DNA from 4 places in the Aminobacter sp. Piv2-1 genome. Region 4 is predicted to be linked to each of the others. Evidence: predicted binding sites of a transcription regulator. Region 4 holds the regulator's gene; each other region holds the start of a gene.
The links. The regulator HrcA, encoded in region 4, represses chaperone genes, less so after heat shock. The targets are predictions, from matches to a motif close to GTTAGCACTCNCNNNNNGNGAGTGCTAAC.
Positions count from the first base shown of each region.

Region 1: a site for HrcA is predicted at 2,710-2,738, ahead of groES (co-chaperone GroES). Genes of this name have one in related genera too.
Region 2: a site for HrcA is predicted at 1,514-1,542, ahead of groES (co-chaperone GroES). Genes of this name have one in related genera too.
Region 3: a site for HrcA is predicted at 3,232-3,260, ahead of AmiPiv_RS00310 (co-chaperone GroES). Genes of this name have one in related genera too.

Region 1 is NZ_JARKMU010000001.1:686,981-691,757, reverse strand. It holds gene AmiPiv_RS03345 (DHA2 family efflux MFS transporter permease subunit) at 1-122, opposite strand, end outside; gene AmiPiv_RS03340 (HlyD family secretion protein) at 241-1,374, opposite strand; gene AmiPiv_RS03335 (MarR family winged helix-turn-helix transcriptional regulator) at 1,371-1,841, opposite strand; gene AmiPiv_RS03330 (DsbA family protein) at 2,008-2,634, shown strand; gene groES (co-chaperone GroES) at 2,796-3,092, shown strand; gene groL (chaperonin GroEL) at 3,158-4,777, shown strand, end outside.
Region 2 is NZ_JARKMU010000012.1:136,353-141,129, reverse strand. It holds gene AmiPiv_RS20695 (hypothetical protein) at 1-266, shown strand, start outside; gene AmiPiv_RS20690 (DUF982 domain-containing protein) at 397-720, shown strand; gene AmiPiv_RS20685 (usg protein) at 704-982, opposite strand; gene groES (co-chaperone GroES) at 1,696-2,010, shown strand; gene groL (chaperonin GroEL) at 2,067-3,695, shown strand; gene AmiPiv_RS20665 (hypothetical protein) at 3,770-3,994, shown strand; gene AmiPiv_RS20660 (hypothetical protein) at 4,131-4,346, shown strand; gene AmiPiv_RS20655 (DUF982 domain-containing protein) at 4,452-4,736, opposite strand; gene AmiPiv_RS20650 (DUF982 domain-containing protein) at 4,757-4,777, opposite strand, start outside.
Region 3 is NZ_JARKMU010000001.1:52,368-57,144, reverse strand. It holds gene AmiPiv_RS00325 (hypothetical protein) at 270-449, shown strand; gene AmiPiv_RS00320 (hypothetical protein) at 719-1,111, opposite strand; gene groL (chaperonin GroEL) at 1,186-2,820, opposite strand; gene AmiPiv_RS00310 (co-chaperone GroES) at 2,870-3,178, opposite strand; gene AmiPiv_RS00305 (hypothetical protein) at 3,674-3,937, shown strand; gene AmiPiv_RS00300 (hypothetical protein) at 3,934-4,236, shown strand; gene AmiPiv_RS00295 (hypothetical protein) at 4,229-4,372, shown strand; gene AmiPiv_RS00290 (hypothetical protein) at 4,344-4,777, shown strand, end outside.
Region 4 is NZ_JARKMU010000002.1:90,836-95,612, reverse strand. It holds gene hemW (radical SAM family heme chaperone HemW) at 1-181, opposite strand, end outside; gene rdgB (RdgB/HAM1 family non-canonical purine NTP pyrophosphatase) at 361-1,008, opposite strand; gene AmiPiv_RS04250 (VOC family protein) at 1,008-1,418, opposite strand; gene rph (ribonuclease PH) at 1,611-2,327, opposite strand; gene hrcA (heat-inducible transcriptional repressor HrcA) at 2,473-3,543, shown strand; gene AmiPiv_RS04235 (hypothetical protein) at 3,567-3,752, shown strand; gene AmiPiv_RS04230 (Hsp70 family protein) at 3,824-4,777, opposite strand, start outside.

The DNA of each region.
Region 1 (4,777 bases), on a different contig from region 4:
GGCAAGGCGACGTTGGCGATGGTGGTGTCGAGCACCTGCATCACGGTCGCCAGCATGATGGCGATCGTGATCAGGCCGCGATGCGGCACCTCTGTGAAGGACTTTTCGGCTGTCTGGCTCATGCAAGCGGCCCTGGGCGACAAGACTGCGGGCCGCCATGCGGCGACCTCACCCTACCATTCTTCCCGCCCAGCCGCTCGACGCGGCAGGCGGGTCCGTTCGTTTCCGGCGCGCTCGGCGCTATTCGGCCGCCACGGCGTGCCCGAAGATCGAACCGAAGCCGCGCGACTCGCCCGTGTCGATCGACACCGTCGCGCTCATGCCGGTGCGCAGCGCCGGCCTTGAGGCGGCGTCGTCGAGCTTGATGCGGACGGGAATGCGCTGCGTGACCTTGACCCAGTTGCCGGTGGCGTTCTGCGCCGGCAGCAGCGAGAACTCCGCGCCCGTGCCGGCGCCGATCGCCGCGACCGTGCCGCGGAAGGTCCGGTCGGGATAGGTGTCGAGCACGATCTCGGCCTGCTGGCCGGGCTTCATGTTGGTGAGCTGCGTTTCCTTGAAGTTCGCCTCCACCCAGGTGTCGGCGGTCTCGACCAGGCTGAACACGGGCGTGCCGGTGCCGACGAACTGGCCGACCTTGAAGGAGGCGGCCTGGGAGACCGTGCCGTCGGCCGGCGCACGCACCGTTGTCTGCGCCAGGCTGAACGCGGCCTTGTCGCGCGCCGCCTGCGCCGACAGCACGGTCGGGTGCTGTTCGGTTGGAATATCCGGGTTGCCGCCCAACGCCGCCTTGGCGCTGACGATGCCCTGGAGGGCGGCGCCGTGCTGCTCCTTGGCCTTGTCGAGGTCCATGCGCGCCTCGTCGAGCGCGGATTGGGCGTTAACTCCCTTGCGGACGAGATCGTTGCTGCGGTCGAACTGTGACTGGGCGTAGTCGAGCGCGCTGGCGGCGACGCGCTCCTGCGCCGTCGCCTGGCTGTAGGCGGCCCGCAGCTGCTCGACGTTGAGCCGTGCCGCGGCAAGGGCCGCATCGGCCTGGGCGAGCGCGATCCGGTACGGCTCCGGATCGACCTCGAAGAGGATGTCGCCGGCCTTGACCGACGCATTGTCCGCCACGCCGACCTTGACGATGCGCCCGGCGGCCTCAGAAGCAATGCTCACCTTGGCCTGGCGCAGGTTGGCGTTCTCGGTCTCCTGGTAGCGCCCGCCGGTCACCCAGTAGTACCCGCCGGCGGCGACAAGCGCCAAGGGCAGCGCCGCCATGGCGAGGAAGCGGCCGCGATTGCGGCGCGCGGGTGCCGCAGGCTGCGGCTGGCTCGCCGGGCTTTCGAGTTCCGTCTTCTGGCTGTTCTCGTTCACTTTTGCCACCGCGTTCATTTCTTCGCCTCTCTCGTGCAATTCGCTTCGCCGGCTTCGTGGGCAGCCAGGTTGTCGACGACCGTGCGCAGGCCGTGGACCATTGCCAGTCGCTCTTCCTGGGAAAGCCCTGCCAGCGCGAGCTCGTACACCTCGCCGGCAACCGCCTTCACCTTGGCAAAGGCATCGCGCGCCTTGTCGGTCGGGAAGATCATGCGTACCCGCCTATCGGCCGTTGCCTGCCGGCGCTCGATCCAGCCGCCCTCCTCCATTCGGTCCAGCAGGCGCGACACGCTGATCGGCTCGATCTCGAGGAGTTCGGCGAGGCGAGCCTGCGCCACCCCCTCCTCCTTGACCAACCTGACAAGCAAGCGCCACTGCGCCGCCGACAGGCCGTATTCGCTGCCGCGCTGCTCGAAGCAGCGCCGCATCAGGCGCGCCGCGTCGTGAATGAGGAAACCCAATCTTTCGATGCCGTCCGTTTTCATGAGCGCCATATATTATAAGCATGCTTATCTTTCAAGCACCGATTGAACTCCGACACACCGTTTTGTGAACCCTGTGCGACAGGTTGCCCCCTGTGGACGTGATTAAGATGCCGTTAATCCTCCTCCACGATCCTTTTCGCAGGCGGGCCAGCCGCAGGAGCCAGGAATGCAGGCGCCAATCATCAACAGACGGGCAATACTCGGTGGCATGGCGGCGATCGGCCTGGTGCTGCCCACGCGCCTGATGGCCGGGCAGTTGCCGTCCGTGGAAGAAGTCGCCTTCGATCCCGAAATTCCCGTCCTCGGCAATCCCGAGGGCGACGTCACGATCGTCGAGTACACGGACTATCAGTGCCCGTACTGCAAGCTCAGCTACATCGAGATGATGAAGGTGATGGCCGAAGACCCGGATATTCGCGTCGTCATGCGCGACTGGCCTATCTTCGGACAGGTATCGCGCAACGCGGCCCTCCTCACGCTCGCCGCGAACAGCCAGGGCCGCTACGCCGAAGCCTTCCACACCCTGATGACCAACCGCGAGCGCCTGTCGTTCAAGCGCACGGCGCAGTTGCTGCAGGAAGTCGGGGTCGACATGGAACTGGCCCGGCAGGAAATCGCAACCAGGGGAGACAGCTTCGTCGGCATCCTGTCGCGCACCGAAGCCCAGGCCAAGGCCTTTGAGTTGCCGGGAACTCCGGGCTTCCTCATCGGCACCGCCCTCTATAAACGCGGAATGACGGCCGACGACTTCCGCAAAGCGGTCGCCGCGGCAAGGGCGGCCGCCAGGGCATAATACCCAAAGAATCATCTCGCCGCGCGACTGCCGTTCCCTTGACTCGCAAATGGCGAAAGACTATCTCACCGCCACGCTAGCACTCACCAATAGCGAGTGCTAACGGGGTCCGGTTGCGCCGGACGGAGGCATTCTCTCACCTTTTCACCGAGGAAGTTCAAATGGCAAAGTCGAAGTTCCGCCCGCTTCATGACCGCGTGGTCGTTCGCAGGGTCGAATCCGAAGAGAAGACCAAGGGTGGTATCATCATCCCCGACACCGCCAAGGAAAAGCCGCAGGAAGGCGAAGTGATCGCCGTGGGCTCGGGCGCTCGCGACGAGAGCGGCAAGCTGGTCCCGCTGGACGTCAAGGCAGGCGACCGCGTCCTGTTCGGCAAGTGGTCCGGCACCGAAGTGAAGCTCAATGGCGAAGACCTTCTGATCATGAAGGAATCCGACATCATGGGCATCATCGGCTGATCCAGCCGACCCATCCAATCTGAAATTCGGGCCCTTGCCAAAGGGAACCCAACCAGGAGCTAAACATGGCTGCCAAGGAAGTAAAATTCTCCCGCGACGCCCGTGAGCGCATGCTTGCCGGTGTCAACATCCTCGCCGACGCGGTGAAGGTGACCCTCGGCCCGAAGGGCCGCAACGTCGTGATCGACAAGTCGTTCGGCGCCCCGCGCATCACCAAGGACGGCGTCACCGTCGCCAAGGAGATCGAACTGGCCGACAAGTTCGAGAACATGGGCGCCCAGATGGTCCGCGAAGTCGCTTCGAAGACCAACGACATCGCCGGTGACGGCACCACCACCGCCACCGTTCTCGCCCAGGCCATCGTCCAGGAAGGCGCCAAGGCTGTTGCAGCCGGCATGAACCCGATGGACCTCAAGCGCGGCATCGACCTGGCCGTCGCCGAAGTCGTCACCGACCTCGTCAAGAAGGCCAAGAAGATCAAGACCTCGGAAGAAGTCGCCCAGGTCGGCACCATTTCGGCCAACGGCGAAAAGGCCATCGGCGAGATGATCGCCGAGGCCATGCAGAAGGTCGGCAACGAAGGCGTCATCACCGTCGAGGAAGCCAAGACCGCCGAGACCGAACTCGAAGTCGTCGAAGGCATGCAGTTCGACCGCGGCTACCTGTCGCCCTACTTCGTTACCAACCCCGACAAGATGGTTGCTGACCTCGAGGACGCCTACATCCTGCTCCACGAGAAGAAGCTGTCGAACCTCCAGGCCATGCTGCCGGTCCTCGAGGCCGTCGTGCAGACCTCGAAGCCGCTGCTCATCATCTCGGAAGACGTCGAAGGCGAGGCCCTGGCCACGCTCGTCGTCAACAAGCTGCGTGGCGGCCTGAAGATCGCTGCCGTCAAGGCTCCGGGCTTCGGCGATCGCCGCAAGGCCATGCTGGAAGACATCGCCATCCTGACCGGTGGCCAGGTCATCTCCGAAGACCTCGGCATCAAGCTCGAGAACGTCGGCCTCAACATGCTCGGCCGCGCCAAGAAGGTGTCGATCTCCAAGGAGAACACCACCATCGTCGACGGCGCCGGCAAGAAGGCCGAGATCCAGGGCCGCGTCGCCCAGATCAAGCAGCAGATCGAAGAGACCACTTCGGACTACGACAAGGAGAAGCTCCAGGAGCGTCTCGCCAAGCTGGCTGGCGGCGTTGCCGTCATCCGCGTCGGCGGCGCGACCGAGATCGAGGTCAAGGAAAAGAAGGACCGCGTCGACGACGCCCTGAACGCGACCCGCGCTGCCGTTGAAGAAGGCATCGTCCCGGGCGGCGGCACGGCTCTGCTGCGTTCGTCTTCGGTCATCAAGGCCAAGGGCGAGAACCCAGACCAGGAAGCCGGCATCAACATCGTCCGCCGCGCCCTTCAGGCTCCGGTTCGCCAGATCGCTGCCAACGCCGGCGCTGAAGCGTCGATCGTCGCCGGCAAGATCCTCGAGAACAAGAGCGTCACCTTCGGCTACAACGCCCAGACCGGCGAGTTCGGCGACATGATCGCCATGGGCATCGTCGATCCGGTCAAGGTCGTCCGCACGGCCCTGCAGGACGCCGCTTCGGTCGCCGGCCTGCTGGTCACCACCGAGGCCATGATCGCCGAGGCTCCGAAGAAGGACTCCCCGATGCCGGCTATGCCCGGCGGCGGCATGGGC
Region 2 (4,777 bases), on a different contig from region 4:
GATTCGTCTTCCGGCCGGCGCCTTCCATATCAATACGCAGGAGAGCGACCATGCCCTTGACGCGGGAAGAGATCGTATCGGTCCTTGGGCCGACCGACGAAACGCTCGTCGCCGACATCCTGTCCACCGGCGCTTCCTTCGCGGAACTGCGTGAGGCCTGGGCATGGCTCAACGAGGACGAAGCGCTGATGGGCGAAGGACGGCCGCTGCCTGGCACGCGCGTCGCGGAACTGATCGAGCTGCTGGACGCCGATGAGGACGATTGAGCGTTCCGGTGCCGGCATGAAGGCTCACGGTCTTGATGTTCCGCGCGCCGCACCCATCTCAACCATAGATGCGCGTCGCCGACGCCATCTGATTGCTTGCTCGCAAAAGACGTCAAAAACGGAGGAAGTGATGAACGACGTTCGGTTTCCCGAACCTGTAACCCTCGAATTCCCCACCGCTTCGCGCAATGTCGCCAGCAGCTTCGAGGCGCTGGAGTGCCTGGACCAGCAGTGGCCGGAATGGGCGCGCGGACGGAGCTGGCGTGCTGCCGCACGCGCCTGCCGCGATGCGCTGGATGGCTGGCGCAGCGCGCGCGACGCGCGCAAGGCGTTCCTCAAGGCAGCCAAGCGGGCCGGACTGGTGTCGTCGGAAGTACGGCCTCCTCGTAAGTCGCGCCCGCTACGGGTGATCAATGGCCTGCGGCCCGAGATGAGCCTCAGTGGATGGCAATGACACCGTCGACGGCCCGCCATTCCGAGGGTTCGATGAGGCGATGGTGGGCGACGCGTACCGAGTGCAGCGCGCCCTCCAGTTCGCGCTCCCAGTAGCCGAGGAAGCCTTTCAGTTCCGGAAAGTGGGGCGCCAGATCGTATTCCTGCCAGACATAGAGCTGAAGCAGGCTCGGATGGTCGGGAAGATGGTAGTGGATCTCGGCCGTGGTGAGGCCGTAGCCTTCCATCTGCAGGCGGAATCCCCTGCTGACCGCAGTGACCATTTGCGTCTCCTCTGCCTCAGGCCTTCATGCATCCAGATGATCGGAAGTGTGCCGTCGATCACCTGTCGAACGTGGTGGCGCAGCCGCCCTGTCGAGCCGGCATAGCGCGTCCATGATCTGGTCGAAGGAGACCGGCTGCTCGGCCCCCGGCGGCCGACGCAGCGCCGGGACGGATTCGACGGCGCAGGCATCGGAGGCCCAGGACGACAGGATCGCCCGCTTCTCCTGGATGTCGAGTGGATGTCGAGCGCATCGTCGTTCAGGACGTCGTCGGGATGCCTGAAATGCCTGGCCGGCGACAGCAGCCGGTCAAGCGCAAGGTCGGATGTTTCGGGAACGAGAGAGGGAATAATCGGTGTGGGATTCTGTCGGTCCATCTTGATCCTCCGTCTTTCCAAAAAGCTCCTTTGCACAGGTTTCGACTTCACAGCCTCACCTATGGCGAAGCTTGCGATAATTTTGTTCGACCGGCCGGAAAATTCAAGCGGGAAACGCGCTGCCGCACTCCGATTAGCCGCGTGTTTTCATGGCACTAGCACTTGATCGGTGCGAGTGACAAAAATTTTTGCGAAGCCTCTTGAAACCGGAAATTCGTAAAACTAGCTCGATATGCGCGCGATGCCGAAAGGGTCGCGCGAGCCCCGCACCGGTCCAATATTGCTGGTCCGGTGTGGAGGAACTTCAACAATCTGTTTGTCCTGAAGGAGAACGATATGACGTTCCGTCCATTGCACGACCGTATCCTGGTCCGCCGCATCGAAGCCGATGAAAAAACGGCCGGCGGCATCATCATTCCCGACACCGCCAAAGAAAAGCCGCAGGAGGGCGAGGTCATCGCCGTCGGTCCCGGCGCGCGCGACGACAGCGGCAAGCTCGTCGAACTCGACGTCAAGGCCGGAGACCGCATCCTGTTCGGCAAGTGGTCCGGCACCGAGATCAAGCTGAACGGTGAGGACCTGCTCATCATGAAGGAAAGCGACGTGATGGGCGTGATCGGTGAGACGGCCACGCTGAAGAAGGCCGCCTGACGGCTTCTTTCAACATCAACCAGTCAACGAAAGCTGCCTATCGAAGGAGTGATCCAATGGCTGCCAAGGAAGTGAAGTTCCATTCCGACGCGCGCGAGCGCATGCTGCGCGGCGTCGATATTCTCGCCAATGCCGTGAAGGTGACGCTCGGCCCCAAGGGTCGCAACGTCGTCATCGACAAGTCGTTCGGTGCGCCGCGCATCACCAAGGACGGCGTGACGGTCGCGAAGGAAATCGAACTGGAGGACAAGTTCGAGAACATGGGCGCGCAGATGGTGCGCGAAGTGGCTTCGAAGACCAACGATCTGGCCGGCGACGGCACCACCACAGCGACCGTGCTCGCCCAGGCCATTGTCAGGGAAGGCGCCAAGGCCGTCGCCTCCGGCATGAATCCGATGGACCTGAAGCGCGGCATCGACAAGGCGGTCGACGCCGTGGTGGCCGAGCTGAAGGCCAATGCCCGCAAGATCACGAAGAACGACGAGATCGCCCAGGTCGGCACCATCTCGGCAAACGGCGACGCCGAGATCGGGCGTTTCCTTGCCGAGGCGATGCAGAAGGTCGGCAACGAGGGCGTCATCACGGTCGAGGAAGCCAAGACCGCCGAGACCGAGCTGGAAGTCGTCGAAGGCATGCAGTTCGACCGCGGCTATCTCAGCCCGTACTTCATCACCAACCAGGACAAGATGCGGGTCGAACTGGAGGAGCCCTATGTGCTCATCCATGAAAAGAAGCTCGGCAATCTCCAGGCCATGCTTCCCGTCCTCGAAGCCGTGGTGCAGTCCGGCAAGCCGCTGCTGATCATTGCCGAGGACGTCGAGGGCGAGGCGCTCGCCACGCTGGTCGTTAACAAGCTGCGCGGCGGCCTCAAGGTCGCGGCCGTCAAAGCGCCGGGCTTCGGCGATCGCCGCAAGGCCATGCTGGAGGACATCGCCATCCTCACCGGCGGCACGGCGATCAGCGAGGATCTCGGCATCAAGCTGGAGAACGTCACACTGCAGATGCTCGGCCGCGCCAAGAAGGTGGTGATCGAGAAAGAGAACACCACCATCGTCGACGGAGCCGGCCGCAAGGAAGAAATCCAGGGTCGCGTCACGCAGATCAAAGCCCAGATCGAGGAGACCACCTCCGACTACGACCGTGAGAAACTCCAGGAGCGACTGGCCAAGCTCGCCGGCGGCGTCGCGGTGATCCGAGTCGGCGGCGCTACGGAAGTCGAGGTCAAGGAGAAGAAGGACCGCGTCGACGACGCGCTGCACGCCACCCGTGCGGCGGTCGAAGAAGGCATCCTGCCCGGAGGCGGCGTGGCCCTGCTCAGGACCGTTAAGGCGCTCGACACGTTGGCGGCCGACAATGCAGACCAGAAATACGGCATCGACATCGTGCGCCGCGCCATAGAGGCGCCTGCCCGCCAGATCGCCGAGAACGCCGGCGCGGAAGGCTCGATCGTCGTCGGCAAGCTGCGGGAGAAGACCGACTTCGCCTGGGGTTGGAATGCCCAGACGGGCGAATATGGCGATCTCTACAGGCAGGGCGTGATCGATCCGGCCAAGGTCGTGCGCACCGCGCTGCAGGACGCCGCTTCGGTCGCCGGCCTTCTGGTGACCACCGAGGCAATGGTGGCCGAGAAGCCGAAGAAGGAAGCCGCCCCCGCCATACCCCCCGGCGCCGGCATGGACTTCTGACGCATCAGGCAAAGCGCTCGCTCCCGGTATCGGGAGCGGGCACCCTCCGACCGCATAAAGAATGGAAGGCCATCATGAACGCGATGACCGACACCGGATCGATCCCCGCGCCGACGCATTCACCGAGCGAATTCCTCGCCTACGAAACAGAATGCCGCAGCGCATTGAAGCCGCTGCTGACGGGCCTGCTGGACATGGCCGTGTCCGCCGGCTGGAACCGGCGCACCGCCGCGTCGGCGCTGATGTATCTGGCGGCGCAGCAGGTGTCGGCGGCATCGGAAACGTCCATGATCGGGTGAAGCTGAAGGCCAGTTCTCGCCGACTACCGGTGGAACCGCAGTCCCCGGCGCGCGGGCGTAAACACCCTTTTGGTTTTCAACAGGGCATTGACGCGATATGGTCCCGGCGAGTGGGGGCCAATCGAGGGCCGGACCGATGCAGGAATACCTGGATCATAAACTCGAATGCCCCTATTGCGGGACGATCCGGCTGCGCATTCCCGCCGACGCCACCGAGTCCACCGAAATCAGATGTGATGACTGTGGCAAACCTCTGGGCACCTGGGGCGAGTTGCAGGACGATTTTGTAAAGCAAGGCGGCCACGACGGCGTTTTCCGGCTGTCGAGAGGCAGGATCAAACGGATCGAGTGAAAAGGCCGCGCGTTCCAATATCACGCTGCGCATCTTTACGCATGCTCGTTCCGAGAAACGGAGAGCGGCGACACCATGGTCGCCGCCCCGAAATTGCGCTGCGGATCAGGCGTGCAACCATTGTCCGGAGTCCATCACCGGCGGCATCGTCCCGTCCTCGGCCAGGATGTCCTTCTTCCTGGCGAACCGGACCAGGATCCCGCGCGCTGTCTCGGCGTCGATTTCGCCAGCCAATGCGGCTTTGCAGGCGCGGATCGCCGCCCTTTGCTCCGGACTGTTTCCACACCAGTCCACGACGAACTGGTAAGCGTCCACGACCGAGTTCAGTTGGCGCGGAAAGCCGAGCCCGACCCACACGCGGACAGGCTTTTCGAAGGGTTGAGAAAGCATCGTATCCTCCCTTCGTCGCGTCAGGCGGCGACACCGCCAGT
Region 3 (4,777 bases), on a different contig from region 4:
TCTCGCCGCACCGCGAACTCCATCGTCGAAAAGGACCGTCAGCCTGGTACCAAACGGGCGATTTCCTCTACTTGCAGCGAGCTGCCATTCCCGATGCGCGGAGGCTTGGATGCAATTCTGCATCATATGGAGCTCAGTGACCTCCCGCCCCCTGCAGCCAAGATACTCGTTGTCGAGGATGAGCCTCTCATCCGGATGGATCTGGTGGCATCGCTAGAAGATATGGTTTCCCGGTTCTCGATGCGGCCAATGCCGACGAAGTGATCGCGATGCTGGAATCCGATCCTGCCATCAGGACGGTGATCAAGGACGTAGGCATGCCGGAAGCCATGAATGGCTTCGCTTTGAGTGGACCAATCGACATCTACGCCGATTGGCTTGAAGGCTCACGAATACTCAATGTCCTCGCCCGCTACCCAAGCCTCGCCGGCAAGAAGCGTCCATCTTGACCTGCGCGGCATGGTCGCCGCTGCCCTCTCATATGAGACGGTTGTCTTCGGCCGTCTGGCGGGCTCGACGGCGTGTGCCGTCGGTATCCGATTTGCGATGCCGTTCAGCCGCTGCCTTCCGGATCTGCTCGAAGCGATTGTCGTCGACGTGCTCAGGTGGTTGCTGCGGGTCCGGCTTTTTCACAAACGAGATTATGGTTCACGCTCCTTGGTCAGCGGATGAAGCGCTCCGGCGTTTGCCCGAGCGCCGTTTGGAAATCGGCTTCCCGTCAAGCCGAAAGAGCGGTGGCGCATGCCTGCGCACCCAACCTGTCTGGCGAAGTCTGCCCCGGCATCGTCGCCCAGCCGCCCGCTTCGACGAACTGACGCTTCTTGTAGCTGTCGGGTATCGCCTTGAACTCGGCAAGTTTCGCCGCGGCATCCGGCGCCGCGTTGAATCTTTCGACGCATATGGCGGATGCCAGTTCTCCGCGCGCCGTGTCGCCAGCCGCTTTCGCCATGGTTTGCGAAGTGCCGCCGGTGACCCAGCCGCCCCAGCTGAAGCCGACGACGATCGTGGCGATCACCGCCGCGATGCATGCCCAGACCAGAAGGGTCTTCGAAGGCTGGTAGTCTTCCCACCGACGGGAGAGAGATGGTTTCGTGGTGCTCTGTACGGCCATGGAGATTGTCCTTCCAGGTTGGAGTACGAATTGCTTTGTCCGGCCGCGCCGGCCGAACGGTTCAGGCACTGTTCTCAGTATCCCATTCCACCCATGCCGCCGTTGCCGGCCGCTGGCGCGGAATCCTTCGCAGGCGCGTCGGCAATCATTGCCTCTGCGGTGATCAGCAGCGCCGCGATCGAGCCGGCGTCCTGAAGTGCGGTTCTGACGACCTTTGCGGGATCGACGATGCCTGCTTTGATCATGTCGACATAGGTTTCGGTCTGGGCGTCGAAGCCCTGGTTGCGGTCCCTGCTGTCTGTGAGCTTGCCGACGACGATCGAGCCCTCGACGCCGGCGTTCTCGGCAATCTGACGGATCGGAGCTTCGAGGGCTCTCAGCACGATGGAGATGCCGGCGGTCACATCGTCATTGGCACCCTTAAGAGAGGCGAGCACTGCTCTCGCGCGCAGCAGCGCGACACCGCCGCCGGGTACGATGCCTTCCTCGACAGCAGCACGGGTGGCGTTCAGCGCATCGTCGATGCGGTCCTTCTTTTCCTTGACCTCGGTCTCGGTGGCGCCGCCGACGCGGATCACAGCGACGCCGCCGGCGAGCTTGGCCAGCCGCTCCTGCAGCTTCTCCTTGTCGTAATCGGAGGTCGTCTCCTCGATCTGCACCTTGATCTGGGCGATGCGTGCCGCGATGCCGGCCTTGTCGCCGGAGCCATCGATCACCGTGGTCGTGTCCTTCTCGATCACCACGCGCTTGGCGCGGCCGAGCATGTCGAGCGTGACATTCTCCAGCTTGATGCCTAGATCCTCGGAGATCATCTGGCCGGCGGTCAGCACCGCGATGTCCTCAAGCATGGCCTTGCGGCGGTCGCCGAAGCCGGGGGCCTTAACGGCGGCAACCTTTAGGCCGCCCCGCAATTTGTTGACGACGAGTGTGGCAAGCGCCTCACCCTCGACGTCCTCAGAAATGATGAGCAGGGGCTTGCCGCTCTGCACCACCGCCTCGAGGATCGGCAGCAACGCCTGCAGATTGCCGAGCTTCTTCTCGTGGATGAGGATGTAGGGGTCCTCCAGTTCGGCACGCATCTTCTCGGCATTGGTGACGAAGTAGGGCGAAAGATAACCGCGGTCGAACTGCATGCCCTCGACCACGTCGAGCTCAGTGTCGGCGGTTTTGGCTTCCTCGACCGTGATGACACCCTCGTTGCCGACTTTGTCCATCGCCTTGGCGATCATGTCGCCGATGGCGACGTCGCCATTGGCGGCAATCGTGCCGACCTGGGCGATCTCGCCCGAGGACTTGACCTTCTTCGATCGTGCCTGGATTTCCTTGACGACGGCTGCGACGCCGATATCGATACCGCGTTTCAGGTCCATCGGGTTCATGCCGGCGGCCACCAGCTTGGCGCCCTCGCGCAGGATGGAAGCGGCGAGCACCGTGGCGGTCGTGGTGCCGTCGCCGGCGAGATCGTTGGTCTTCGAAGCGACCTCGCGCACCATCTGAGCGCCCATGTTCTCGAACTTGTCGGCAAGCTCGATCTCCTTGGCGACGGTGACGCCGTCCTTGGTGATGCGCGGCGCGCCATAAGCCTTGTCGATGACGACGTTGCGGCCCTTGGGGCCGAGCGTCACCTTGACGGCGTTGTTGAGCAACTCGACACCGCGCAACATGCGGTCGCGAGCGTCGCCGGCGAATTTGATTTCTTTGGCAGACATGGTGTTCGTCCAGTTCGGTCTTGAGATGCGGGATCGAAGATCAGGCAGCCTACTTGGCGGCAGTACCAGTCTTCTCGACAATGCCCAGGATGTCGCTCTCCTTCATGATAAGGAGGTCTTCGCCGTCGATCCTGACCTCGGTCCCGGACCACTTGCCGAAAAGGATGAGGTCGCCGGCCTTGACGTCGAGAGGAACCACCTTGCCGCCTTCGTCGCGGGAACCGGGTCCGACGGCGGTCACCTCGCCTTCCTGTGGCTTCTCCTTCGCGGTGTCGGGAATGATGATCCCGCCTTTGGACTTGAGTTCGCCTTCCGCACGTCGAATGACGACGCGGTCATGGAGGGGCCGGAATTTCATGGGGTTCTTTCTGGGGCCGGCGCTTAGGGCGACCACTTCAGATACATAGCGACTCTGGCACTCGAATGATAGGAGTGCCAGAATTATTTCTTACGCTTGGAAATAATTTAACAATCGGAGTCTTGAACACATTCGAACGGAAAAACAAAATCTCCCGCGTTCAGAAATATTTTTCCGCCGTGTATTTATCACAACGCGAGGAAATAAATAAAAATGCAGATCGCCTTGCATAAAATACGATCTTCGCCCATATATGAATCTCGTTGATTTGGCCGATTTGGCTTCGCGGTGTCAGAGACTACGACCCGCCATTCACCACCGAATTCTCGATAGCGAATGCATCAAGCGCCGTTCCGGCGCACATATCGCTCTGTTCGAACATTGGAATGAACCCCGCCGCTGACCACGGATGTACTGGCAGCACGGAAGTTCGTTCCGGTTCGAATGGGATGATGCGGGAGGCGCGTGAGCGCTCTTCTGCGGAGGAATCGACCCATGACAACGCGCACTACGCAAACCGTCGTCCGGTTCACCGCACCCTTCATGCTGCCTGGCTTCGACGCCGCGCAGCCTGCCGGCGACTATCGCGTTGACCAGGATGAGGAACTGCTGGAGGTATCCTCCCGCCTCGCCTGGAGACGTGTAGGCGCCTTTATTCACCTGCCGGCCATCGGCATTGATGGCCATACACATCAGATGGCGCCGATCGATCCTGCCGATCTCGACGCCGCACTCGAAAAGGACCACCAACCGTCATGACTTCTACAAGCTTCATTCAACGCACCGCCCGCCAGTTCCGGCGTGAGGTCCCGACGCATCTTTTCGCGGTCGGGCAGTCCGTCAAGCTAAAGGGCGGTTTCCCGAGACTCGCTCTTGCCGGTGACATCTACCGCATCACCGGCACGCTGCCGCCGCGGGGAGATTCACTGCAGTACCGGATAAGCAACGACGACGAGCGTTATGAACGCGTGACGACTGAAGACAGCCTCGAGCCGGTCGACATATCGCAATCCGGCAGCGGCGCCACGCTCATCGAAAGGACGTTTGGACATGGCTAAAGGCCAGAAACGAAGCAACCGCGAGATCAGGAAGCCGAAGCAGGAGAAGGCCCCATCAAAGCCTGGAAACAGCTTCGGCAATCAGATCAAGGTTGCCGCGAACGCCAATGGACCTCGTGGCAAGGGCAATCCCTGAGTTCGTGCTGGCCGAAAGGATAGCGATGCAAATCGTGATCGAATTCTACCGCACTAGGGACACGGACGACGCGCACGCCGTTCTCGGTCACGAGACTGCGGAGGCAGCCAATCTCGACGACGCAATAGCGGTCGCGCGACTTCTCTCGCAAACGCTCAACATGCCGCAACGACCCGACGCCATGACGATTACTGACGCAGCCGGCGCGGTGCTCTATGCCGGCGCGCTCGGAGTTGACGTGCCCAACGAAGAGAGGACACGACACATGAACGCTCCCAACGACCACCCGGAACTGACACACAATCTCGCGGGCTCCGCCATCGACAGATGGGAAAACGAGGGCGGTGCGCACGGCCATGACTCCCCCGATCCTCACTATGGCCGCCGTGTCGAGGCGGACCGCTC
Region 4 (4,777 bases):
CCTCGCGCGGCCCGGTGCGGGCGCGCATGGCGGTAAGCTCGGTGGCGAAGGCGCGGGCAAAGCGCTCCTGGTCCACGGGCTGGTGGCGGACATGGCTGTTGAAGTCGCAATAGGGGCACTTGGCCGCGCAGAACGGCCAATGCACGTAGACGCCGAAGCCGGGCGAGCGATCGAAGATCATCGGATGGTCCTCGAAGGCTGGCGCTGCCCCTCATCCGGCTGCCGCCACCTTCTCCCCGCGGGCGGGGAGAAGGACGAAGCGGCAACGTCGCGGCAAGCCCCCTTCTCCCCGTTCACGGGGAGAAGGTCCCGGCAGGGGGATGAGGGGCGGCGCTGGCGTTCCAAAGGCAATAACATCGCTCAGGCCGAACCGAGCTTGGCGCGGGCGAATTTCTGGAAGGCGCGGGCGCGGTGCGACAGGGCGTCCTCCTGGCCCGGCTTCCAGCCGTGCTTTTCCTCGGCGCTCATCTCGCCGAAGGTCTTGTCGAAGCCCTCGGGCAGGAACACCGGGTCGTAGCCAAAACCCATTTCGCCGCGCGGCGGCCAGACCAGCGTACCCTCGGCCTCGCCGCGGAAATATTCGGCGTGGCCGTCGGGCCAGGCGAGGCAGATGACGGCGACGAAGCGACCGCTGCGCTGGTCCGGTGCGGTGGCGCCGCGCTCCTGCATGGCATCCTCGGTGCGCCGCATGGCCATGCCGAAGTCGCGGCTGCCGTCTTCCTTCTCGGCCCAGTTGGCGGTGTAGACGCCGGGCGCGCCGTCGAGCGCGTCGACCACCAGGCCGGAATCGTCGGACAGCGCCGGCAGGCCGGTCTTCTCGGCCGCGGCATGCGCCTTGATGTAGGCGTTCTGCTCGAAGGTCGTGCCGGTCTCGTCGGGCTCGGGCAGGCCGTACTCCCTGGCCGACTTGGCCTCGAAGCCGAACGGCGCCATCAGGTCGGCGAACTCGCGCAGCTTGCCGGCGTTGTGGCTGGCGATGACGATCTTCCTGTCGGCGAGTTCACGCATCAAAGTCCCCAGATTCTCGGTTCGGCGATCTCCAGCGAATTGCCGTCGGGATCGCGGAAATAGATGGAGCGGCCGCCGTTCGGCCACTCGAAATCGGCTTCGATGGCGATGCCTGCGCCTTCGAGCCGCTGCTTCCAGTCTTCGATCTCTTCAGCCGTGCCGGCAAAGCACAGATGCCCGTGACCGGTCGTGCCGTGCGGCGGCACCGGCAGCCTGGCGTCCGGCCTGGGCGGCTGGCGGGTGGCATCGGCGTTGAACAGCAGCAGCACGCCCTGGCCGCAGCGGAAGAACACGTGCCGGCCTTCCACCCTGGCGATCCGCTCGAGCCCCATCACCTCGCCGTAGAATTTCTCCGCGGCGTCGAGGTCGGCGACGTAGAGGGCGGATTCGAGGATGGCGGAGGGTTGCACCTAGACACCCCCCTCTGGCCTGCCGGCCATCTCCCCCGCAAGGGGGGAGATTGGCTGTGGCAGCCGCACCGCCTCAACGTCGAAATCGCAAGAGGATCGCCCGCAGTCGAGCTGCCGATCTCCCCCCTTGCGGGGGAGATGGCCGGCAGGCCAGAGGGGGGTGTCCACGTGCGACGTCATCGCCTTCGTTGCTTACGCCACCGCCATCTGCTGCAGGCTGACCAGCCGCGAGATGCCCTTGCGGGCGAGGCCCATCAGTTGCAGGAATTCTTCTTCCGAGAACGGCACGCCCTCGGCGGTGCCCTGGATCTCGACGATGCCGCCCTTGCCGGTCATGACGAAGTTGGCGTCGGTGCCGGCTGCGGAATCCTCGGGATAGTCGAGGTCGATCACCGCCTGGCCGTCATGGATGCCGCAGGAAATCGCCGCGACATGGTCCTTCAGCACCTTGTCGACGCTGACCATCTGGCGCGCTTCCATCCAGCGCAGGCAATCGTGAAGGGCAATCCAGGCGCCGGTGATCGACGCCGTGCGGGTGCCGCCATCGGCCTGGATCACGTCGCAGTCGACGGTGATCTGGCGCTCGCCCAGGGCCTGCATGTCGACCACGGCGCGCAAGGAGCGACCGATCAGCCGCTGGATCTCCAGCGTGCGGCCGCCCTGCTTGCCGGCCGATGCCTCGCGGCGCATGCGCTCGCCGGTCGAACGCGGCAGCATGCCGTATTCGGCCGTCACCCAGCCCTTGCCGGAATTGCGCATCCAGCCGGGCACCTTTTCCTCGAGGCTCGCCGTGCACAGCACATGCGTGTCGCCGAACTTGACCAGGCACGAGCCTTCGGCGTGCTTGGACACGTTGCGCTCGAAGGAGATGGCGCGCATTTCGTCGAACTGGCGTTTGGAGGGGCGCATGCGGGTTCTTTCTCAGGAATTTGGCAGATGTCGCCGGCTTGTAGCCCCATGCCCACAGGAGCGCAAAGGAAAACAGGCAAGCCGGGCAACGGTTGTGTTCGGGCCGGCGCTGTCTATATCATTCGAGGCGGAGACCAAGAAGAAGATGACCAAAGCGGTTACCGACCCCAGCCTGCAGTCCCTCGACATGCGCTCGCGCGACATCTTCCGGCGCATCGTCGAATCCTACCTGCGCGACGGCGAGCCGATGGGCTCTCGCAACCTGTCGCGCATGCTGCCCTCGTCGCTGTCGCCGGCCACCGTGCGCAACGTCATGAGCGACCTCGAACATCTCGGCCTCGTCTATGCGCCGCACATCTCCGCCGGCCGCCTGCCGACGCAGAAGGGCCTCAGGTTCTTCGTCGACGCCTTCATGGAACTGGGCGACCTCTCCGACGAGGAACGCCGCACCATCGACGCCCAGGTCAAGGCCTCGGGCGACGGCGCCTCGCTCGAGCACATGCTGACCGAGGCGAGCCAGATGCTGTCGGGCCTGTCGCGCGGCGCGGGCCTCGTGCTCGCCACCAAGAACGAGGTGCCGCTCAAGCACATCGAGTTCATCCAGCTGGAGCCGTCGCGGGCGCTCGTGGTGCTGGTGTCGCAGAACGGCGACGTCGAGAACCGTGTCGTCGAGCTGCCGCTGGGCGTCACGCTGTCCCAGCTCCAGGAGGCCACCAACTTCCTCAATGCCCATATCCGCGGCCGCACGCTGGCCGAGGCGCGCACCGAGATCGCCCGCCTCAAGGACGAGACCAAGGCGGCGCTCGACACGCTGTCGCAGCAGCTGGTCGAGAAGGGCCTCGCCGTCTGGGCCGGGGCCGACAGCGGCCTGCCGGCCCGCCTCATCGTGCGCGGCCGCGCCAACCTGCTCGAAAACGTCACCGCCCAGGCCGACATCGAGCTGCTCAAGCACCTGTTCGAGGACATGGAGACCCAGGACGGGCTGATCCAGCTGCTCGACCTCGCCGAGGAAGGTTCGGGCGTGCGCATCTTCATCGGCTCCGAGAACCGGCTGTTCTCGCTTTCGGGCTCGTCGCTGGTGGTGGCGCCCTACCGCGACAAGGACGCCCGCGTCGTCGGCGCGCTCGGCGTCATCGGCCCGACCCGGCTCAACTATGCGCGAATCGTGCCGATGGTGGACTATACGGCGCAGCTTATTTCGCGCATGCTGAGATAGCCGCACAGCCAGGGGAGACCCAGATGGCGCTCGAACAGATCAAGGCCCAGATCGCGGTCCTGTTTCAGGAGATGGTCAACCAGCCCGAGGACGCCCACGAACTGCAGGAGCAGATCCGCGAGAAGCTCGCCGAGCTGCGCGCGCAAGGCCTGCCGCTGCCGCAGGACCTGGTGGAACTCGAACGGCGTCTCGACGCCGACCTTTCATAGCGGCCCAAGCTTCACTTCACGAAGCGCCGGACCACAACCCGGCGCAAGATCAAGCTTCTACGCGAGCCCAGTCAGCCGAACTTGCGCTGGGCATCGAGCGCGAGCCCCATCCCGACGGAGCCGAAGGCATCACCCTGGACGACCTTGGCGCCGGGGACCAACTCGAGGATGCTCTGGCGCGCCAGCGGGATGGCGGTCGAGCCGCCGGTGAGGAAGACGGCGGTGATGTCCTCGGCGCGCACGCCAGCCTCGGCCAGCGTGTCGGCGACGGTGGCGGTGACGCGGCCGACCTCGGCGCGGATGGTGTCCTCCAGCTGCCCGCGGGTGAAGGAAGCGGAGAAGTGAGCACCCGGCAGATCGACCCCGACGGTGGCGCGGTCGGCGTCGGTGAGTTCGATCTTGGCCTTTTCGACCCGGGTGGCGAGCGCGTGGCCGAAACGCTGCTCGACCACCTCGATCATGCGGTCGACGAGGTCGGGCCTGGCCGCCTCGAAGCGGATCTGGCGCAGGTCGAGCTTGGCCTTGGGCGTGTAGAGCAGGTTGATGCGCTGCCACGTTGCCAGGTCGATGAAGTAGCCGGCCGGCAGGTTGCGCTTGCCGTCCTTGGTCGGCGACAGGTAGCCGAGCTCGGGCATGACATGGGCGATCGAGAGCAGGCGGTCGAAATCGGTACCGCCGATGTGGACGCCGCGGTTGGCGAGGATGTCGGCCTTGCGGTCAGGGGCGGCCGCGCGCTCGGGCGAGACGCGGACGATGGAGAAGTCGGAGGTGCCGCCGCCCATGTCGACGATCAGCGCCAGTTCCTCGCCGGTGACGGTGCGCTCGTAGTCGAGGGCGGCCGCGATCGGCTCGAACTGGAAGTCGATGTGCTTGAAGCCCTGCTTGCGGGCGGCCTTTTCGAGCTCGCCCTGGGCCGCGGCGTCGGCCTCGGCATCCTCGTCGACGAACTGGACGGGGCGGCCGAGCACGACGTTCTCGACCGCTTCGCCGACATGGCCTTCGAGCTTGTCCTTGAGGTGGCCGAC